3 regions of the Actinacidiphila sp. ITFR-21 genome follow, and region 3 is predicted to be linked to each of the others. Evidence: riboswitches for the same ligand, from Rfam matches in the RefSeq annotation. Region 3 holds a riboswitch; each other region holds the start of a gene.
What was found. Region 3 has a riboswitch for S-adenosylmethionine ahead of RLT57_RS06270 (aminotransferase class V-fold PLP-dependent enzyme). Riboswitches for the same ligand answer to the same signal wherever they lie in the genome.

Region 1 (3,267 bases), 3.5 Mb from region 3:
CGTCCACTCGGGCGCCGAGGTCAACCTCGTCTACCCCTACCAGCGGCTGCGCGCGGTCAACGTGCTCGGCACCCGTGAGGTGATCCGCCTGGCCACCGCCGGGACGGGTCCCGCGCGGCCCGTCCACCACCTGTCGACGCTCGGCATCTTCCCCCGGACCGGGGCCGTGCCCGACGAGGACTCCTTCCCCTCCGTCGAGGACGTGCCGGACGACGGCTACGGCCAGAGCAAGTGGGTCGCCGAGGCCATGCTGCGGGACGCGCGCCGCCGGTACGGCCTGCCGGTGAGCCTCTACCGGATGGGCGAGGTGATGCCGAACACGCGCACCGGGGTCTTCAGCCACGGCGGCAGCCTGGCCGAGTTCCTGCTGGACGCGTCCGTCGAACTCGGCGTCACCTTCGGCACCGGCGCGCTCGGCGACTTCACCCCGGTCGACAACGTCAGCCGCCTCATCGCGACCGCCGTCCGCGACAGCCGCGTGGGGCAGACCTTCCACGTCGTGCAGCGCGAGTCGACCCGCCTGGACGACCTGCTCGGCCACGTCGCCGCCCGGTTCGGCCTGCGGAGCGTCGACTACGCGGAGTTCCGGCGGCGCGTCGCCGAACAGGACTCGCCGCTGCTCCAGCGGCTCGCCGCGGTGCTGCCCGACCCCGCCGCGGGCCCGCGGACCCTGACCGAGCTCTTCCGCGACGTGCCCTCCCCCGACGTCAGCCGCAACTGCCACGAGTTCGTCGACTCCGCGGCCGTCGAGTGGATCCCCCTGGACTCCGAGGTCTTCCACCACTACGCGGCGGCCCTGCGACCGCCGTCGGCCGCCCGCCGTGAGGACCTGCGGCTGCTCGGCAGGGCGGAGATGACCTCCTGATCCCCTGACAGCCGCGCCTCGGGGCCGGCGCACCGGTGGAAACACGTCGACGGCGGCCGGAATGCCGCCGAGAAGCGATCCGGTGTTCCGGCCCGCGAAGCCGAATTGTTGCACCGGTGTTGCGGTAATACCGGGGCGGAACGCGGTGGCCGGGCGGCATACGGCCACCGCGAATCGGTGTGCGCCGAATTCCCCCCGAACTCTTGCCCCGCCGCCCCGCACGGGGCTATCTTCCTGCCGACAGGTGATGAGTGTCAGCGTTCGGCCCTGGCCTGCTGACCGGCAACCCTCCTCCGCGGCGGGGTGCTCCAGGTGAACACCCGGCCGTGCCGCAGGGGCCCGGCAAGCGCGAGACCGGCGGGCGGTGCGCCCGCCGCCAAGTGGAGGTGCTGACGATGGGTGAGCGGCAGACGTCGCGGCCCGAAGGTCGCAGCGCCGTACGGGCGTTCCGGAGCTCCTCCCGTCGTCACATCGACCTTCAGCGCGTCGCCGCCGCTCTCTGTCCCGGGCTGCCCGCCGGCCGCTGACACGGCGCGGCCGCCCCGGGCGGGCAACATGCCGCCACCGGGCCGGACCTGACGGCGGCTCCGGCCGCGGCCCGGCGGGCACGGCACGGCCCGCGCGGCACGCACGGTAGCCGGTCGGCGCGGGATCACGCCGGCCGGCCCGGCGTACCTCCCCGGCGATCCCCCGCGGAACCGTATCCCGTACGCGGCGCGGTGAGCACCGACGGATTCGGCCGCCTGCCGCGCCTGACACGCCCAGTCGCCTTCCCGGAAAATCCGGTGCCCCGCGGTCGATGACGTCCGCGTGAACGCGTGTGCTTTCTCCCGCCGACCCGGAAACCGGTCGCGCGAACAGATCTCCGTACGCATGCGGCTGCCATTGGAGCCGGTCCGCAAATCCGCCATGCCCGAATACCGGACAGGATTCCCGAACCATGAGTGACGACATTCCGCAGACGCCACAACCCGGCGACGCGAACCCCGAACCACCGCAGCCCGGCCTCGTCGAGGCGAACGTCGACCTCGACGCCGCCAAAAGCGTCTCCCGGCGCCGCCTGCTCACCTTCGGCGCCGTCGGCGTGGGCGCCGCCGCTGCAGCCGGCCTGGGCAGCTGGGCCTTCATCAGGAGCGACACGAAGGACAGCGGCACCGCCGACGGCCTCACCGTGACGAGGTCGTGGGCCGACCGGCAGCTGACCGTCACCGCCCCCAGCGGCGTCTGCGACGCGCCGCTGATCGTCGCCTACGAGAAGGGCTTCTTCCGGGACGCCGGGCTGAACGTCGTCCTGAAGAAGACCGGCACCGACGAGGACGCCACCGCCGCCGTCGGCTCGGGCAAGTACATAGCGACCAACGGCATCTTCTTCAACTTCCTCGGCCCGATCTACAACGGCACCCCGGTCAAGCTGTCCGGCGGGCTGCACCACGGCTGCCTCGACCTCTACGCCCGCAACGACGGCTCGGTGCCCACCGTGGCCGCGCTCAAGGGCCGGAAGATCGGCGTGAGCAGCCTGCAGGGCTCGGCGCCCAACTTCTTCTCCCTCGACCTGCTCGACGCCGGCATCAACTCCAGTCCGGCGGCCAAGCAGGTCGAGTGGGTCGTCATCGAACAGGACCTCCTACCGAAGGCGCTCCAGGACAAAAAGGTCGACGCCATCGCGACCGCCGGCGGCTTCCTGCCGATCATCCAGGGGGTCAAGGACGGCTGGGCAAAGGAACTCTCCGACAACCGCGACCTGAGCCGCAACGCCTCCTACCCGTGCTGCGCGGTCGCCCTGAACGAGACCTTCGTCAGCCAGGACCCGGTCACCGCCGCCAGGCTGGTCAACGCCTGGGCGCGCGGCTCGCGCTACGTGGGGGCGAACCTGCAGGAGACCGCCGAGATCGAGTCCGGCAGGCACTACGTCCCGGACACGGCGGCCAACATCCTGCCGGTGCTGCAGACCCTCACCTTCGACCCCTCGCCCAAGAACCTGCAGCGGGTCCTCGAGCCGGGCATCGACAAGTTCATCCACACCGGCTTCCTCCCCGCCGGTACCGACGCCCGGGCGCTGGCCGACAAGGTCTTCGTCAACCTCGGTCTCGACTTCTGAGGAAGACCATGGACCCCACCACGCTCAACGCCGTCCCGGCCGCCACCCCGGCGGCGGCCGGGACGGCGGCCCCCACCGGGACGACCGTCCAGGGCGCGGCGCGTATCCACGCGGCCCTGGAGAAGGTCACCCACCCGGTCCGCGTCAACCCGGTCCTCACCGGCGCCGGCGTCCTCGCCTGGGCCGCCTTCAGTACGATCACCGAGGTCGTGCACGACAGTCCGGGACTGCCGCTGCGCGACAGCGCCGCCGTCCGCGCCACCACGGACTTCACCGCGATCGTCGGGGCGGCCGTCGCCGGGCT
Region 2 (3,267 bases), 1.1 Mb from region 3:
CGGCACTTCGGCCTGGCCGCCGGTGTAGGTACGGAGAATCGTCGGGATGCGAACAGAAGCAGTCATGCGAGGCCAGCCTCTCGGAAAGCGGCAACAGTCGGGCGGATGGTCGCGGTGGGTCCGGTGGTCGGCGCCACCGCGTCCAGAGTCTTCAGTCCGTCGCCGGTGTTGAGTACGACGGTCTCGGCGGCCGGGTCGAGCTGCCCGGTCTCGATCAGCTTCTTGAGGACACCCACGGTCACCCCGCCGGCGGTCTCCCCGAAGATCCCCTCGGTCCGCGCGAGCAGTTTGATCGCGGCCACGATCTCCTCGTCGTCCACGTCCTCGACCGCGCCGCCGGTACGCCGGGTGATGTCCAGGACGTACGGCCCGTCGGCGGGGTTGCCGATCGCCAGCGACTTGGCGATGGTGTCCGGCTTCACCGGCCGCACCACGTCGTGCCCGGCCTTGTACGCCGCCGACACCGGCGAGCAGCCCGCGGCCTGGGCACCGTAGATCCGGTACGGCTTGTCCGGGACCAGGCCGAGCTTGATCAGCTCCTGCAGGCCCTTGTCGATCTTGGTGAGCTGGGAGCCGGAGGCGATCGGGATGACCAGGTTGTCCGGCAGCCGCCAGCCGAGCTGCTCGGCGATCTCGTAGGCCAGGGTCTTGGAGCCCTCGCCGTAGTACGGGCGCAGGTTGACGTTGACGAAGCCCCAGCCCTCGCCGATCGGGTCGCCGATCAGCTCCGAGCAGAAGCGGTTCACATCGTCGTACGAGCCCTCGATACCGACCAGTTCACCGCCGTAGACCGCGGCCATGACGACCTTGCCGGCCTCCAGGTCGTGCGGGATGAAGACGCAGCTGCGCAGGCCCGAGCGGGCCGCGGCGGCGCCGACCGCACCGGCAAGGTTGCCGGTGGACGAGCAGGACAGGGTGGTCAGGCCGAAGGTGCGGGCCGCCTCCAGGGCGATGGCGACGACCCGGTCCTTGAAGGAGTGCGTCGGGTTGCCGGAGTCGTCCTTGACGTACAGGCCGCCGGTGATGCCCAGCTCGCGGGCGAGGTTGTCGGTCTTGACCAGCTTGGTCCAGCCCGGGTTGATGTTCGGCCGGGCGGCGTCGTCGGCGATGTCGGCGGGCACCGGCAGCAGCGGCGCGTACCGCCAGATGCTGGTCGGGCCGGCCTCGATCCGGCGGCGCAGGTCCTCGGGGTCGCCGAGCGGAAGATCGTATGCCACTTCGAGCGGCCCGAAACACTCCTGACAGGCGAAGATCGGGCTGAGCGGGAAGCGGGTGCCGCACTCGCGGCAGGACAGCGCGGCAGCCGGTCCGAACGCGGCGCCGAAGGGAGTGTCGTGGGTACTGGCGACGGTCTGCGCAGCCATGATGGCGAGGCCCTTTCTCCTCATCTTCCCCGTGGCGTACGTCGCCACGAGACGGAATTGGCACCTTCCCCACCGTGTGACCTCGCGGTCGGCGGGAGGGTTGCCGGGGCTTCAACGGGCCGTTCCCTCTGCCCCTCTGGATGAGCGGTATGGCACCGGACACGGTGGTCCGGGCGTTTGTCCAGCGGTGCCGCCCCCGCTCGGGAGCGGTGCCGCACGGCACGACCCCGAGGTGCGGGGCACGTACGTGTTGCTCAAGACTGTAACGGAGAAGTGTCCGTTCGGACCGCTCCGTCCGTACCGCGAGACGGGTCGAATGGATCACACCGGCCGCGCCACGGCCGCGCCGCGGAGGCCCGCGGCGGGGCCGTGACCGGCGCTGTCACCGGCACCGTGGCCGGGGTAGCGGCGGGGGTCGCGGCCCGGAGACGCGGCCGGGGGGCGGCGGCTGCCGGGCCGCCGCCGGTTCCCGGCGGGTTCCCGGCGGACCTTGACTGATCCTTGGGCGGATCCTTGGGCGGATCCTTGGCAGCCCGCCCGCCAGCAGACCACCAGCAGACCACCAGCAAGGAGAGCGCACGTGATCGACGAGGTGGAGCACTGGCTGGCACGCCGGTCGTGGTCGGCCGACGACCGGCCACTGGACCTGCTGCTGGCGGCGAAACGGGCGGCGGGCGAGCGCGGCACGATCAGCGTGGTGCTGCCCGCGCTGAACGAGGAGGCCACCGTCGGCGACATCGTCGAGACGATCCGCCGCGACCTCATGACGCCGCAGGTGCCGCTGGTCGACGACCTGGTGGTGGTCGACTCCGGCTCCCACGACCGTACGGTCCAGGTCGCCTCGGCGGCCGGCGCGCGGGTGGTACTGCGGGACTCGGTGCTGCCCCGGCTGCCGACGGTGCCCGGCAAGGGCGAGGTGCTGTGGCGGTCACTGCTGGTCACCGAGGGGGAGATCGTCTGCTTCGTGGACGCAGACCTGCGGGAGTTCGACTCCCGGTTCGTCTCCGGCGTGGTCGGGCCGCTGCTCACCGAGCCCGCCGTGCGGCTGGTCAAGGCGATGTACGACCGCCCGCTGGAGACCGGTGACGCGGCCGTGCCGGCCGGCGGCGGCCGGGTCACCGAGCTGGTCGCCCGCCCGCTGCTGAACCTGCACTGGCCGCGGCTGGCCGGCTTCGTCCAGCCGCTCGGCGGCGAGTACGCGGCGCGGCGCTCGCTGCTGGAACGGCTGCCGTTCCCCGTCGGCTACGGGGTGGAGCTGGGCATGCTGGTCGACGCGCTCGGGCTGGTCGGGCTGGACGCGCTGGCCCAGGTGGACGTGGGCGTACGCCACCACCGGCACCAGGACGGCCAGGCGCTGGGCCGGATGGCGGCGGCCATCTACCGCACGGCGCAGCTGCGGCTTGCCCGGGGCCACCTGGTGCGGCCGAGGCTGACGCAGTTCGACCGGGTGGAGGAGGGGTTCGTGGCGCGGACGCACGCGGTGGACACGGAGGAGAGGCCGCCGATGGTGGAGGTCCGCGAATACCGGGCCCGGCGGGCCGCCTGACCCCGGGGGGGCGCCCGCCCGGCGGCCCCCTTCGCCCCGGGGGGCGCCCCCTTCGCGCCGCGCCGCGACGAGCCGCGCCCGAGCGGCCCGCCCGACCCCTTTCGGCCCATCCCGCGGCCGCGGGCCGGTGGCGGGTTGTCCGCGCAGTTCCCCGCGCCCCTTCTTGGCCGCTCCGCCCGGCCCCTTGCGGCTGCCTCTCGGCCACCGGCCGGTGGTGGGCCGGTCGCGGGGTTCCCCGCGCCCCTAAGGAACCGCGTCCACCCCCCCGGGAGGAGATTGCGGCCGGTCGCTCTGGGCAGCCCCTTGCGGCCGAACCCACGGCCACCGGCCGACGGGCAAGAGCCAGCCGCAAGGGGC
Region 3 (3,267 bases):
CGTCCTGCCGGTGCTGGCGTACTGGGTCACCAAGCGGATCTGCCTCGGACTCCAGCGCCGCGACCGCGACAAGGTGCTGCACGGCCGGGAGACCGGCATCATCAAGCGGCTGCCGCACGGTGAGTTCATCGAGGTGCACGAGCCGCTGTCGCAGCAGCAGCTGCACGTCCTCACCGCCCACGTCCAGCCCAGGCCGATCGACCCCGGCCCCGAGGTCGACGAGAACGGCGTCGAACGCAAGGTCGGCCCGATCGCCAAGGTCCAGGCCCGGCTCTCCCGCAACTTCTACGGCGAGCACAGCCAGATCCCGAAGCCGACGGCCGAGGAGTACGAGGAGATCACCAGCGGACACGGTCACCACTAGCCGCGCGCCGTACGGTCGCCGAACGGCCCCGGGCCGTCCCCCGCACCCCTTCCCGGGGGCGCGGGGGACGGCCCGGGGCCGTTTACGGCTGCCGTTTTCCACGGCCGTCACCCGTCGCCCGCCGGCCGGGCCGCGCGGGTGGCCGCCCGTCGCCGCACCCCGCCGGAACGCCCCGGCTCCCGAAGCGGGGGCCGGGGCGGCGTATGGCGGGGCCGGTCTTGGTGACGGGCGGGGACGCGGGGCGCAGGGCTACGCCGGGACGCAACGGCCGTTCTCGGTGCGGTAGGACCAGCGGGCGCCGTCCTTGACGAGGGTGGTGACCGCGTCGAGGAAGCGGTCGATGTGTTCGTCGGGGGTGCCGGCGCCGAAGCTGACGCGGATGGCGTTGAGGGAGCGTTCGCCGGGGGCGGCGTCGGGCGCGCCGCATTCGCCGGGCTCGTCGGGCTCGCTGTCCAGGAGCGTACGGACCAGCGGGTGGGCGCAGAAGAGGCCGTCGCGGACCCCGATGCCGTGCTCCGCGGACAGGGCCGCGGCGAAGTGCGAGCTGTTCCAGCCCTGGACGACGAAGGAGAGCACGCCGACCCGGGCGGAGTCCTCACCGAAGAGGGACAGCACCCGCACCTCGGGCACCGTGGCCAGCCCCTCGCGCAGCCGGGCCAGCAGCTGCCGCTCGCGGGTGACCAGCCGGTCGTAGCCGGCCTCGGTGAGGGCGCGGCACGCCGACGCGATGGCGTAGGCGCCGATCACGTTGGGCGATCCCGCTTCGTGGCGGGCGGCCACCGCGGTGTGCCACTCGACGTCGAGCTGTCCGTCGACCCGGCGGGCGACCTTGCGGGTGGCGCCGCCGCCGGCCAGGTACGGCTCGGCGTCGCGCAGCCAGTCGGGCCGGCCGGCGAGCACGCCGGAGCCGAAGGGCGCGTACAGCTTGTGCCCGGAGAAGGCCACCCAGTCCACGTCGAGCGCGGTGATGTCCACCGCCTGGTGCGGGACCAGCTGCGCCGCGTCCAGGACGATCCGGGCGCCGTGCCGGTGCGCGGCGGCGGCCAGCTTCCGTACCGGCCACAGCTCCCCGGTCACGTTGGACGCGCCGGTGACGCAGACCAGCTTGGGGCCCTTGGGGGCGCCGTGCAGTGCCACGTCGAGGGCGGCGACGGCCTGTTCGGGGGTGCGGGGGGCGGACAGCCAGGTGACGTGCGCGTCCTCGCCGCGCTGCCAGGGCAGCAGGGAGGCGTGGTGCTCGGTGTCGAAGACGTAGACCTGGGTTCCGGCCGGCAGTACGGCCGCGAGCAGGTTGAGCGAGTCGGTGGTGGACCGGGTGAAGACCACCTCGTCGTCCGGGCGACAGCCGAGGAACCGCGCGACCGTCGCGCGGCTCTGCTCGAACAGGTCGGTGGACAGCTGCGAGAGGTACCCGGCGCCGCGGTGCACGCTGCCGTAGTAGGGCGCGTACGCGGCCACGTCGTCCCACACCCGCTGGAGGGCCGGCGCGCTGGCCGCGTAGTCCAGGGCCGCGTACGTGACCTCGCCGCCCGTCACCAGCGGCACCCGGACGTCGCGTCCGAGGACCGGCAGCGGTGACGTGGTCTCACAGTCGGTAGCGGTCGCAGGGCTGTATACCGTCATGACAGAGCTCCCCAAGTCCGGCTTGCTGCGAGCCTTGCTTGCTCACAGCCTGGTCCTCACCCGGGGCACCCCACCACGGACGGAGGGTTGCCGGACAGCGAGCCGGGGCCTTGACGCTGTCACTCGTGACCTGGAGGACATTGTGCCAGAAGCCGGCGGACGCGCAAGACGCCGTCCACGACGCGGACGGCGTCCCCTTTGATGAGACGAAAAGCTACGCGTTGCTGGCCGCGACCCAGCGGTCCAGCACGGCGGCGGCGGCCCCGGAGTCCACGGACCGCGCCGCCTGCTCGATACCGGCCGCGATCTGCTGCTCCAGCGGTCCGTCGCCCGGGTGCAGCGCCACCAGGGCGGCGGCCGAGTTGAGCAGCACCGCGTCCCGTACCGGACCGGTCTCGCCGGCCAGCAGCCGCCGCGCCACCTCGGCGTTGTACGCCGCGTCGGCGCCGCGCAGCGCCTCCACCGGCACCAGTTCGATGCCCACGTCGCGCGGGTCGAAGGAGGTCTGCCCGACCTTGCCGTCGCGGACCACCCAGACCTGGGAGGTGGCGGTGGTGGTCAGCTCGTCCAGGCCGTCGTCGCCGCGGAACACCAGCGCGGAGGAGCCGCGCTCGGCGAGCACCCCGGCGAGGATCGGCGCCATCCGCGCGTCGGCGACCCCGGTGGCCTGGGCCCGTACCCGGGCCGGGTTGGTCAGCGGGCCGAGGAAGTTGAAGGTGGTGGCCACCCCCAACTCGGCGCGGGCGGTGGCCACATGGCGCAGCGCCGGGTGAAAGCGCACCGCGAAGCAGAAAGTGATGCCGGCCTCGGCGGCGACCTCCACCACGCGCTCCGGGGTCAGTTCGAGATTGACGCCGAGCTTGCCGAGGACGTCGGAGGCACCGCTCGCCGAGGAGGCCGCCCGGCTGCCGTGCTTGACGACCTTCGCGCCGGTCCCGGCCACCACTATCGCGGACATGGTGGAGATGTTGACCGTCCTGGCCCGGTCTCCGCCGGTACCGACGATGTCCACGCTCGGGCCGGGCACCTCGATGGTCCTGGCGTGCTCGTACATCGTGCGCACCAGGCCGGAGATCTCCTCCACGGTCTCGCCTTTGGCGCGCAGCGCGACGGCGAACCCGGCGATCTGCACGTCGGTGGCCTCACCGCGCATGATGCGGTCCATCGCCCAGGCGGTGTCGTCTTCGCTCAGGTCGCGGCCGGCCAGCAGTGCGGTCAGCACGTCGGGCCACGAGCGGGCGCCTCCGGCGGGGTTCTCAGTGCTCATGCGGTCACCCTAT

Region 1: another riboswitch for S-adenosylmethionine. It lies ahead of RLT57_RS33435 (putative leader peptide); the one in region 3 lies ahead of RLT57_RS06270 (aminotransferase class V-fold PLP-dependent enzyme).
Region 2: another riboswitch for S-adenosylmethionine. It lies ahead of thrC (threonine synthase); the one in region 3 lies ahead of RLT57_RS06270 (aminotransferase class V-fold PLP-dependent enzyme).

What each region holds. Positions count from the first base shown of each region.
Region 1 is NZ_CP134605.1:4,959,185-4,962,451, reverse strand. It holds gene RLT57_RS22330 (non-ribosomal peptide synthetase) at 1-865, shown strand, start outside; SAM riboswitch class IV at 1,109-1,220, shown strand; gene RLT57_RS33435 (putative leader peptide) at 1,261-1,392, shown strand; gene RLT57_RS22325 (ABC transporter substrate-binding protein) at 1,806-2,963, shown strand; gene RLT57_RS22320 (ABC transporter permease) at 2,972-3,267, shown strand, end outside.
Region 2 is NZ_CP134605.1:2,550,876-2,554,142, forward strand. It holds gene RLT57_RS11220 (ubiquitin-like small modifier protein 1) at 1-66, opposite strand, end outside; gene thrC (threonine synthase) at 63-1,364, opposite strand; SAM riboswitch class I at 1,382-1,511, opposite strand; gene RLT57_RS11230 (glucosyl-3-phosphoglycerate synthase) at 1,945-2,910, shown strand.
Region 3 is NZ_CP134605.1:1,409,347-1,412,613, reverse strand. It holds gene qcrB (cytochrome bc1 complex cytochrome b subunit) at 1-364, shown strand, start outside; gene RLT57_RS06270 (aminotransferase class V-fold PLP-dependent enzyme) at 614-1,987, opposite strand; SAM riboswitch class IV at 2,001-2,118, opposite strand; gene trpD (anthranilate phosphoribosyltransferase) at 2,202-3,254, opposite strand; gene RLT57_RS06260 (hypothetical protein) at 3,259-3,267, opposite strand, start outside.